2 regions of the Turicibacter sp. H121 genome follow, and region 2 is predicted to be linked to the other one. Evidence: predicted binding sites of a transcription regulator. Region 2 holds the regulator's gene; the other holds the start of a gene.
What was found. Region 2 encodes Rex, which represses fermentation and respiration genes when NADH is low (regulators of the CRP and FNR family bind a similar motif). Its sites were predicted from a motif close to GTGAANNNNTTCAC; they were not measured.
Positions count from the first base shown of each region.

Region 1: a site for Rex is predicted at 4,363-4,376, ahead of adhE (bifunctional acetaldehyde-CoA/alcohol dehydrogenase). Genes of this name have one in related genera too.

Region 1 is NZ_CP013476.1:2,077,074-2,082,967, forward strand. Features, by position in the region: gene AT726_RS09900 (cysteine desulfurase family protein) at 211-1,344, shown strand; gene thiI (tRNA uracil 4-sulfurtransferase ThiI) at 1,387-2,616, shown strand; gene AT726_RS09910 (ISL3 family transposase) at 2,881-4,152, shown strand; gene adhE (bifunctional acetaldehyde-CoA/alcohol dehydrogenase) at 4,397-5,894, shown strand, end outside.
Region 2 is NZ_CP013476.1:1,543,623-1,549,516, forward strand. Features, by position in the region: gene tsaD (tRNA (adenosine(37)-N6)-threonylcarbamoyltransferase complex transferase subunit TsaD) at 1-812, shown strand, start outside; gene AT726_RS07485 (GNAT family N-acetyltransferase) at 837-1,814, opposite strand; gene AT726_RS07490 (ABC-F family ATP-binding cassette domain-containing protein) at 2,099-4,012, opposite strand; gene AT726_RS07495 (redox-sensing transcriptional repressor Rex) at 4,231-4,890, shown strand; gene AT726_RS07500 (ECF transporter S component) at 5,148-5,777, shown strand; gene coaBC (bifunctional phosphopantothenoylcysteine decarboxylase/phosphopantothenate--cysteine ligase CoaBC) at 5,778-5,894, shown strand, end outside.

The DNA of each region.
Region 1 (5,894 bases), 530 kb from region 2:
TAAGCAAATCATAGAACGACCATTTTCTACGTCATAAACTCAGAAAATAGTTGCAATTTGAGATTATAGCTTTAATGTGATATAATGTCGAAACGATAAAGTAACAAGGTTCATATTCAATGAATTCGTCTGCCTCTTATCTGAGCAGAGTTCGTAAGAGTTAAAAGTTTAAAATGGGTCTGAGATGTTTATGTCGGAAGGAGAATCAAAATGATTTATTTAGACAATAGTGCGACGACTCCTGTTGATCCAGAAGTTTTAAATGCTTTCGTGAAAGTTAATGAAAATTTTTGGGGTAATCCAAGTTCGTTACATGCATTTGGTGCTCGTGCTGAACAATTACTAATTCAGTCAGAAAAGCAAGTCTTATCCCTATTAAATGCGAAACAACACAAAGTTATTTTTACATCAGGAGCAACTGAGAGTAATAACTTGGCTATTCGTGGGTTGTGTCATGCTTACAAAAATCGTGGACGTCACATTATTACAACCCCTGTTGAGCATGCCTCAGTTCATGAAACAATTGAGGAACTAGAAGCGGAAGGGTTCCGTGTTACATATATTGACGTCAAAGGTAGCAATGCTGATATTGTAAAGCAAATTCAAGAAGCCATTTGTGAAGATACAATTTTAATTTCATGCATGCATGTGAACAATGAAATGGGAATGGTATTTCCAATCTATGAAATTGGTCAATTATTAAAAAAATATCCAAAGGTAAAATTCCATGTTGATGCCGTTCAAAGCGTGGGTAAAATTCCTGTTGATATTGATAAAATGAATATTGATTTATTATCATTATCTGCTCATAAATTCCATGGATTAAAAGGAAGTGGAGCACTAATCGTGAATCAATATTTAAGTTTAACACCTGAAATTACAGGGGGACATCAAATGTATGGCCTTCGTTCAGGAACAATTAACGTAGCGGGTGCAGTTGCGCTTGCGAAGGCTTTACGCTTAGCAATCGAGCCACTGCAAACAAACTACCAACATGTTAAACAATTATTCGATCATACAATGAACGAATTAAGAAAAATTGATGGTGTAGTGGTAAATAGTAATCACGAACATCAAACGCCTTATATCATCAATTTTGCTGCCGCTCCGATTAAAGGTGAAACGTTAGTTCATGCGCTTGAGGAATATGATGTTTATATCTCAGCAAAATCAGCGTGCTCATCTAAATCAGCGACTGCTTCACGTATCTTATTAGCATTAGGGATTAGTGATGAGGTTGCACAAGAGAGTGTACGTGTTAGTTTCTCTAATCTATCGACAATGGAGGAAGTAGATCGACTAATTAAAGCTTTAAAAATCGTTGTGGCACAACTAAAACACTAGTACTACAAATCGCAGCAGGTTATCGAGGAAGGAAATGATGAAATGATTTATGACCGTATTTTAGTCCGTTATGGTGAATTATCGATTAAAGGAAAAAATCGTAAGTATTTTAAAAATGCATTACACAAAATTATTCGCCGCAAGTTACGTGGGCTTGATCAGTTAAAATATGAAGTGACACATGACCGTTTCTATATCATTTTAAATGGGACAGCGCCAGAATTAGTAACAGAGCAGCTAGATAAAGTTTTCGGATTACAATCTTATAGTTTAGCTGCTCGTTGTGAAAATGAAATTGATGCAATTAAAGCATTAGCTTTAGAGATTATTAATGAACAACCAAAAGTTCCAACTACATTTAAAGTAGAAACAAAACGTTCAGATAAACAATTCCCAATGCAATCAGGTGAAATTTCACGTGGAGTAGGGGCACATTTATTAATTAATACGGATCACTTAAGCGTGGATGTTCATAATCCGGATATGACGGTGTTTGTTGAAGTTCGTCGCGAAGGAACATTCATTATGGCCGATCACATTAAAGGTCTTGGTGGGTTCCCAGTTGGAATTAGTGGAAAAGGTTTATTAATGATTTCAGGTGGAATTGATAGTCCAGTTGCTGGATACCTAATGCAAAAACGTGGAGTTGAGATTGAAGCGATTCACTTTGCATCACCACCATATACATCAGTTCGTTCAAAACAAAAAGTGTTAGACTTAATGGAGAAAAATGCTCATTATGCACCGGTAGACTCAATTGATGTTCATGTAGTTCCATTCACGGAATTACAAACAGCCATTTATGAGAATATTCCTAGCAGCTATACAATGACAGTTATGCGTCGTATGATGTATCGTATCGCTGAAGGAATTGCTAAAAAACGTGAGATTTTAGTTTTAGCAAATGGTGAAAGTTTAGGGCAAGTTGCTTCTCAAACATTAGCAAGTATGTATGCAATTAATGCTGTAACGAATATGCCAATTATTCGTCCAGTTGCTACACTTGATAAAAATGAAATTATTGAAATTGCGAAACAAATCGATACATATGATATTTCAATTCGTCCATATGAAGATTGCTGTACGGTCTTTGTTCCAGAGCACCCAGCGACTAATCCATCGCTTGAAAAATGTATTGAATTTGAACAAAACTTTGATTTTGAATCATTAGTACAAAAATGTATTGATAATACAGAAATCATTACAGTTCGTGCGGGTGAAATCATTGAGTTAGAAGATAATACTGCTTGTCCATTAAATGATTTATTCTAATTGATATAAATAAAAAGCTGAAAGAAGTAATATTCTTCCAGCTTTTTTTGTATTTAAGTTCATTTTATGAATCAAAAAAATATACCTCAATTAGAAAAAAATATTAATGATAAAACGATTAATTTGTACTGTTAAAGTTATTTTTTGTGAGTCTTCACCAGAAATGGTGCTTGACTAAATAAATGCTTATATTTACCTATAAAAAAAACATCTAAAATCTTGTACTTTAGTAAGTGCGACCAAACTAAAGTTAGGAGATTTTAGATGCACTTACATCATATCAATGATTTAATTCAATTACAAGATGTTACAGTCAGTAACTATCATATTTCTGAAGATAATGTTTTAGTTTTAAGCCTGTGTCCAACAAAGAGTAAACAACCTTGTCCTTGTTGCCATACTCAAGCATTTGTTATTTGTAAAGGTAGCTGTCAAAAACTACGTCAAGTTAGACATTTACGTTGTTTCAATCGTGAAACCATTTTATTGATTCCGATGAAGCGTCTTTTCTGTAAACAGTGTGAAGTTTCTTTTACCTATCAATATGCATTTTTGACAGGGAAAACTCGCTATACAAACGATTATAAACGTGAACTTTCTAAACCGTTAGTCGGTACCACTGTTAAACAATTAACAGATACGTTTAAGGTCCCTTACTCAACTGGTGAACGCTTCATTAAGCAACATCTTGCTCATTTAATTCCGTCTATTCAAAGAAAAGTGATCGCTGCTGCTCAAGGATCAACTCGGCTCATATTAGGCATTGATGATTTTGCGATTCGAAAAGGTCATACTTATAATACAGGATTTCATGACCTAAGAAATGGTAACCTGTTAACATTAGTCATGGGAAGAACTTATCAAACGTTAATTCAAAATCAAGGCTTAATGAAGCAACTCAAAGAGTTGAAACCCTACGCTGTTGTGATGGATTTAGCACGTTCTTATCACAAGTTTGTTGCTGAAGTTTTTCCTGATGCTATCCGAATTGCTGACCGATTTCATGTGAATCGTTATCTAACAGATGCCTTACAGGCTGTGAGAAGACGGATTAGTTTATCGCTAACACCGGAAAGTCGTAAATATTTGAAACGAAATAAAAACCTTATCGGTAAACGATATGATTCTTTGAGCGAGAAAGAAGAACGAAAATTAGGAAAACTTCTAAGCTATTCAAAAGAACTGACGGAAGTGTATGCCATTAAAGAATCACTGATTAATTGGTATGAATTAAGTGATGAAACAAATTCTTATAGACGTTTAATTCAATGGATTGCTCGAGCTAAAGCCCTAAATATTCCTGAATTAACTGAAGCACTTAAACCTTTTGAAAATTGGACAGAAGAAATTTCTAATTACCATAAGTGTCGTTACACAAATGGTTCAGTAGAAGGACGAAATAATAAAATTAAAACATTAATTCGAAGAAGTTATTTTCTTCCGAATCGAACGATCTATGAGAATAGAATCTTGTTGGAATGTAATGAACGATTTTTTATAGATGAATTAAGTGTCAAGAACCAATTTTGGTGTTGAGCCTTTTTTGTCGAACTATAATCTTTCTTGGGTGCGAATGTAGAAAGAAATAAAAATCTATATTTTTACATTTATAGTTAAATAAGGTAAAATATATAAGTGAAAAACGCTTTCTATCATAAAATTTACTATTTGTGAAATTATAAACGTTTTCAATCCGTTTTCATTAGACAAATAATTCACAATGTAATATAATAGCGTTGTAAGTAAGTGAATGAATTCACAATCTTGAGGAGGAGTCGGAATGACAAATAAAATTACAAATGTTGAGGAGTTAATGTCAACTCTTGAAACAATGCGCGCAGCTCAACGTGAGTTTGCCACATTTACACAAGAACAAGTTGATGAATTATTCTACAAAGCGGCAATGGCAATTAATAATTTACGTATTCCGTTAGCACAAATGGCAGTAGAAGAAACGGGAATGGGATTAGTTGAAGATAAAGTTATTAAAAATCATTACGCTTCAGAATATATCTATAATAAATATCGTAATGAAAAAACATGTGGGGTTTTATCTGAAGATTTATCGTTCGGAATTCAAAAAGTTGCTGAGCCAGTAGGGGTAATCGGAGCAGTAATTCCAACAACAAATCCAACATCTACAGCATGTTTTAAATGTTTAATGGCAATTAAAACTCGTAATGCAATTGTTATTTCAGCGCATCCACGTGCTAAAAACTGTACAAACTATACAGCCCAAGTGATTCGTGAAACAATTGAAGCAGCGGGAGCTCCAAAAGGATTAATTGCATGGATCGATGCACCAAGTATTGAATTAACAAATACAGTTATGCGTGAAGTCGATTTAATCTTAGCAACGGGTGGACCAGGAATGGTTAAAGCAGCATACTCTTCAGGAACACCAGCAATTGGAGTAGGGGCAGGTAATACACCAGTTATTTTCCATAAAACATGTAACATCCCAATGGCTGTTAACTCATTATTATTATCAAAAACATTTGACTACGGTGTCATCTGTGCATCAGAACAGTCAATCATTGTTGATGAGTCAATCTATGATGCAGTTAAGGCTGAACTTACAAAGCGTGGAGCTTTATTATTAAATCCAGAGCAATTAGAGGCTGTTCGTAAGACAATCATTGTCAATGGCGCATTAAATGCTAAAATTGTTGGACAACCAGCATGGAAAATTGCTGAATTAGCAGGATTTGAAGTTCCTAAGGATACAAAAGTTTTAGTTGGTGAAGTGACTGATACTTCATTAGAGGAACCATTCGCTCATGAAAAATTATCAGTTGTCTTAGCAATGTACAAATCATCTAATCATGCGGAAGCAGTGGATATGGCTGAAACATTAGTTAACCATAGTGGTCTAGGGCATACTTCAGCTATTTATGCAGATGAGTTACGTGCTGAAGCTGATATTCAAGCGATGGCATCTCGTATGCGTACAACAACATTCTTAATTAATCAACCAACAGCACATGGAGGAATTGGAGATATCTTTAACTTTGCTTTAGCGCCATCATTAACTTTAGGTTGTGGTTCTTGGGGGAATAACTCAGTATCAGAAAATGTAGGACCAAAACATTTAATTAATATTAAAACGGTTGCTAAAAGGAGAGAGAATATGCTTTGGTTTAAAGTTCCATCAAAAGTTTATTATAAATTTGGATGCTTACCAGTTGCATTAGAAGACTTAAACTTCGATGGTAAAAAACGTGCATTTATTGTAACAGATAAAGTGTTATTTGATTTAGGATATACAAAACAAGTCA
Region 2 (5,894 bases):
CAAATGTAATTTGGGATGATATTGATGCGATTACGGTGACCGAGGGGCCAGGTTTAATTGGATCATTATTAATTGGGATTAATGCAGCAAAAGCTTTAGCATTTGCTCATGATATTCCATTAGTCGGTGTGCATCATATTGCGGGGCATATTTATGCGAATCAATTAGTGGAACCTTTAGAGTTTCCATTGTTAGCATTAGTCGTTTCAGGTGGCCATACGGAGTTAGTTTATATGAAGGATCACTATCAGTTTGAAGTGATTGGTGAGACGTTAGATGATGCAGTAGGAGAGGCTTATGATAAGGTGGCTCGTACGTTAAGTTTACCGTATCCAGGTGGTCCACATATTGACCGTTTAGCCGCTGTTGGTGAAGATACTTATAAGTTACCTCGTGTTTGGTTAGATAAAGAGTCTTACGATTTTAGTTTCTCTGGGTTAAAATCAGCAGTTATTAATACCGTACATAATGCAAAACAACGTGGTGAGGAGATTGTTCCTGAAAATTTAGCGGCAAGTTTCCAAGCGAGCGTGGTGGAAGTTCTTGTGGAAAAAACGATGCGTGCGGCACGTGAATATAACGTAAAACAAATTATTGTCGCTGGTGGAGTATCAGCCAATAAAGGACTTCGTAAAGGTTTAGAAGAAGCTGTTGCGAAAGATGGCCATATTAAATTAACGGTTCCTCCATTATCACTTTGTACAGATAATGCAGCGATGATTGGTGCTGCAGGAACGATGGCTTATTTAAAAGGGCATCGTAGTGGAATGGATATGAATGGATTATCAGGAATGGAGTTAACTTCATTATAAAAAAGTAGCCGTAAGGCTACTTTTTTATAGTTGTTGTAGAAATTTTTTTGTATAGGCTAGTCTTTCTTCGCCTATTTCTTTCCCAATTGTGGTGAAAAATTCGAATTTATTTTGTCGAATGTCATCAAAGAGTTGGTGTTGTGTTCCTTCGAGTGCAAGTGCTCTAGCTATTTCTGGAGCTCCAATCTGTTCTAAGGTATAGAGGTCATGAACGATTTTTTCTTCTTCTGTCAGAGGTGAGTGTAATTGACGTTCTAAGCTATAAAGACCATCTTTTATTTGATCAGGATCCCAATTTAAGGAGACAAGTTGTGATAAAGTTTGTGCCATAAATTTAGAATCTGTTTGAAGTTTAGTGAGTAATCCAGAGAAGGTTGCTAGGAAATAAAGTTTAGAAAGGTTTAATGTTTTGGTGTCAAAGAAATTAAGATTTTTGACGATACAGTTAAGAGATTCAGGTTGTGGATAGTAAGGAATTACATAAGTGAGATAATCTTGGAGATTTGTACTAGGGATACGTTTGATTCGTCCAAAAAGATGAACATCGTGATAAGTTCCGTTTTGATAGTAGGCTTGGCGACGTGTGCCTTCATGTTCAAAGTTGAGTGATTGGAGTAGTTTTTGGCTAGGTGTATTATAATCATATATTTCTGATTCGATTCGATGAACACCTTGGTTAAATAAGGTAGTTATTAATGTTTCAAGTGCTTCTTTCATGTAACCTTGCCCTCGGTGTGAGCCGAGCCCAAATCTAAGCCAGGCACAAGTTGCATGTTCATCTAACCAATTGATACGGATATATCCGATAGGCTCATTGGTTTCATTGATTACGAGAATGTAGTAGGGGTCATGATTGTTAGTAATATCTGTTTGTTCAGTTTCTGTGGTGAACTCTTTTTGACCTGTGGACATCTCTTGCAGATCAGGATCATTCTTCCATTGGGCTAGAAGTTTTGCATCAGTAATTTCAACGTTTCTTAAGGTTAGTCTTTTTGTTTTCATAGTATTCCTCCATTTTATGAATGTCAACAGAACACTCGTGACTTTAGTCATGGGAGGTTCAAGTGATGTTTAAGTATATGAAAAAGCTCTATCTTATATGAGATAGAGCTAGAGATTTTATTGGTAGGCGATTTGATTAACTCCCCCTTCGTTGTGTTTAATCTGATTTGCCTAGCTAGTGAACAAGATTTTTTGACTCTTTTTTTGAAAATTCCTCCTTTTGTTACATGATATTCACTACATATTGTGGATATTCAAAAAGTCGTCCAAATGGACGACTTTTTTTATGATAAGCTTAATTCTTCCCAAGTTTCCATAGATTCCATGATTAACTCTTCAAGTTCTTCGATTCGAGCTTGAACCTGTGCTGATTTTTGTGTGTCCAGATAGACTTCTTCTTGGAAAAGCTCAGCTTTTTTATATTCAAGTTCTTCTTCATAGGCGGCGATTTTTGATTCGATGTCCTCTAGTTGACGTTTACGCTGTTGTTCTAATCGTCGCTGTTCTTTTTGTTTTTGGTAATCTGTTACATTGTTAGTTGTTGTTGCGTTTGACTCCTCAGCTAATTTAGCTGCTTCTAGCTCAGCCAATTGTTGTTTCTTCTCCATATAATCTGAGTAGTTTCCTAAGTATGATACTACCCCATGCGGAGTAACCTCTAAAATGCGTGTTGCGATTTTATCGATGAAGTAACGGTCATGGGAGATGAAGAAGACTGTTCCTTCATAGTCTTCTAGTGAAAGTTCTAGCATTTCTTTACTATCAATATCTAAGTGATTAGTTGGCTCATCTAGAAGTAAGAAGTTATTTTTTTGAAGCATGAGTTTACAAAGTGTTAGTCGAACCTTTTCACCACCAGACAGTTGGTTAACTGTCTTAAAGACGTCATCTCCTGTAAACAGGAAGTTTCCAAGTAATGTACGAATATCTTTTTCTAGTCGCGTCGGGAAGTAGTTCCAAACTTCATTTAAGACGGTGTTATTAGAAGTTAGGTTTGCTTGTTCTTGATCAAAGTATCCCATGTCTAGGCTTTTACCGTAGTAAACTTCTCCCCCTAACTTTGGTAAGTCACCTGCTACTGTTTTAAGGATGGTAGATTTTCCGATTCCATTTGGCCCAATTAAAGCCACACGATCTAGACGATTAATTTGGAAGTCTAGATGATCTGAGATGATTTGATCTGGGTATCCAACTGTTAAATCTTCTACTTTTAGGACGTCATTTCCGCTTCGGCGATCAATTTCAAATGTAATACCGATTGATTTATCGTTGATTTTAGGGATTTCAATACGCTCCATTTTATCTAATAGCTTACGGCGTGATTGAGCACGTTTTGTTGTTGAAGCACGGACGATGTTTCGACTAATGAAGTCTTCCATTTTTGAAATCTCTTTTTGTTGTTTTTCGTATTGCTTCATGAGGGATGCATAGGAAACTGCTTTTTGATCCATATAATCTGAGTAGTTTCCTTTGTACTTCGTACATTTTCGATACTCAATTTCATAGACCGTTGTTGCAATCTGATCGATAAAATAGCGGTCATGTGAGACGATAACTACGGCACCTGAATATTTTTTTAGGTATCCTTCCAACCATTCGATTGTATCGATGTCTAAGTGGTTAGTAGGCTCATCGAGAATTAGGACATCTGGTTTTTGAAGAAGGAGTTTGGCAAGAGCCAATCTTGTTTTTTGTCCTCCACTCAAGTTTGAGATTTTTTGGTCAAAGCCAATCTCATTGAATTTAAATCGATTGAGAATATTATTGATTTCAGATTCGTAAGTATAACCACTCATTAATTCAAAGCGATGATTTAAGTTTTGATATTGTTCAATAATTCTTAAGTATTGTTCGCTGCTTGGGTCTTCTTCAGCCATTTTAAGGCTTAGCTCTTCAAGCTGGCCTTTTAGTTTGATTGTTTCAGCGAAGACGCTTAACATTTCATTATAGATGGTGTCATTTGAATTAACGTGGCTTGATTGGGCAAAATAGCCTAGGACGACACTTTGTGGCTTGTGGATTTCTCCACTATCGAAGTCGATTTCATCAGCAATCATTTTTAATAATGTTGATTTACCGGCACCATTACGTCCAACAACGGCAATACGCTCCCCTTTTTTGACTTCAAATTGCACATTTTCAAGAATGGGAGTTCCTGAATAGAGCTTTGTCAATTTGCTAGTTTGTAATAAGATCATTTTGTTTCTCCTTTATATATTAACTTATCAGTAGATATTCGGATTTTATTGTATTTATTTATAAGTATAATGCTTAAAGAAGAGATAAGCAACGGACACTGGATGAAATAATATTCGAATTTTAAAACAATTTAACATATAGACGTTTTATGCTTCTGACAGTATTCACATTGAATTATTTTCATGTTATTATTGAAATATGGTAAAGGAGGTTTTCTATGTTATCGAATATTCCAAATGCAACGATTAAAAGGTTAGCACTTTATCGTCGCTGTTTCGTTGAATTAGATGAAATGGGCGTTAAACGAATTCAGTCAGGTGAATTAAGCCAAAAAATAGGGATTGATTCTGCTACTATTCGACGTGATTTTTCATATTTAGGTGAATTAGGTCGTCAAGGATATGGATATGAGGTACGCGTTGTTTTAGAGGCATTTAATAATTTATTGAAAACAGAGGATGCACAGAGCTGTGTTTTAATTGGGGTCGGAAACTTAGGGCGTGCACTATTAAAGTATTTTTGCTCAGATAAGTTTAAGAAACGTGTATTTAGAACACCAGTTAACTTAATTGCAGGGTTTGATACAGATGAAAGCTTAGTTGGACAATGTGTAGGTGAATTGCCTCTTTATCATTTAAATGATTTAAAATCGTATATTGAAGAACACCGTGTTACTTATGTTATTTTAACAGTACCACCGACAGTTGCTCAAAGTGTTGCAACATCATTAGAAGGGTTAGGTATTAAAGGTATTTTAAATTTATCTTCTACAGTGATTAATGTGAGTGAAGACATTACCGTTCATGAAGTAGATTTAAATATGGAGTTAGAGACATTATTCTTCTATGTTTTTCAAAAAGAACAAGCAAAACATTAGTACTTTTTAAAATTCGTCCGTTATAAGCTTATAATCAATTGATTATAAGCTTTTTTTCTTTTTACAGGCGATGAATAATGGTAAAATAATGTTATTTTATTGAAAACTATTCAATACATCAGTATAATTATGAGCGATGATAGCGTTTGTCAAACTTAATGGTGATTTTATAACATCAATTAAGGTCATACTAACGATGTCAAATATAATATTCAAGACGTTGCATTCGAAAGAAGCGACAGTGGAGGAGAAGAAAAATGAATCAATCAAGAAAGAAAACCAAGTTTTTAGTTTTACTAACGATGTTTTGTAGTATTCAAGTTGTTTTAATGTTAACACCACTTGGATATATTCCATTAGGCCCAGTTCGTGCCACAACCATGCATATTCCAGTTATTTTAGCAGGAATTTTATTGGGAGTCAAAGGTGGAGCTATTACAGGATTAGTTTTTGGATTGAGTAGTGTGATTATTAATACGATTACCCCAACGATTACATCATTTGTATTTACCCCATTTTATTCATTAGGTGAATATCGTGGAAACTTCATGAGTTTAGTTATTGCTATTGGTCCACGTGTCTTACTTGGGGTATTAGCTGCAGTGATTTATCATTGGTTTAAAAATAAAAATAATAAAATGAGATTATTCGGTAGTGGAGTTACGGCTTTAGTTTGTACGTTAATTCACTCCATTTTAGTGCTTGGAATGATCTACTTATTCTTTGGTCCAAGTTATGCGGCAGCCAAAGGAGTTGAAGTTTCAGCTTTATTTGGCTTATTACTAGGAATCATTACGACAAATAGTGTACTCGAAGCCATCTTAGCTACATTAATTATTGCACCATTAACGAAGGTGTTAGAACCAATTACGAAGAAGGTGATTTAGTTGAACAAAAAGACTATTGTATTGGGAGTTTGTGGGGGAATTGCAGCTTATAAAAGTGCACAACTTGCAAGTAGTCTATATAAAAAAGGTTATGATGTTCATGTCATTATGACGAAA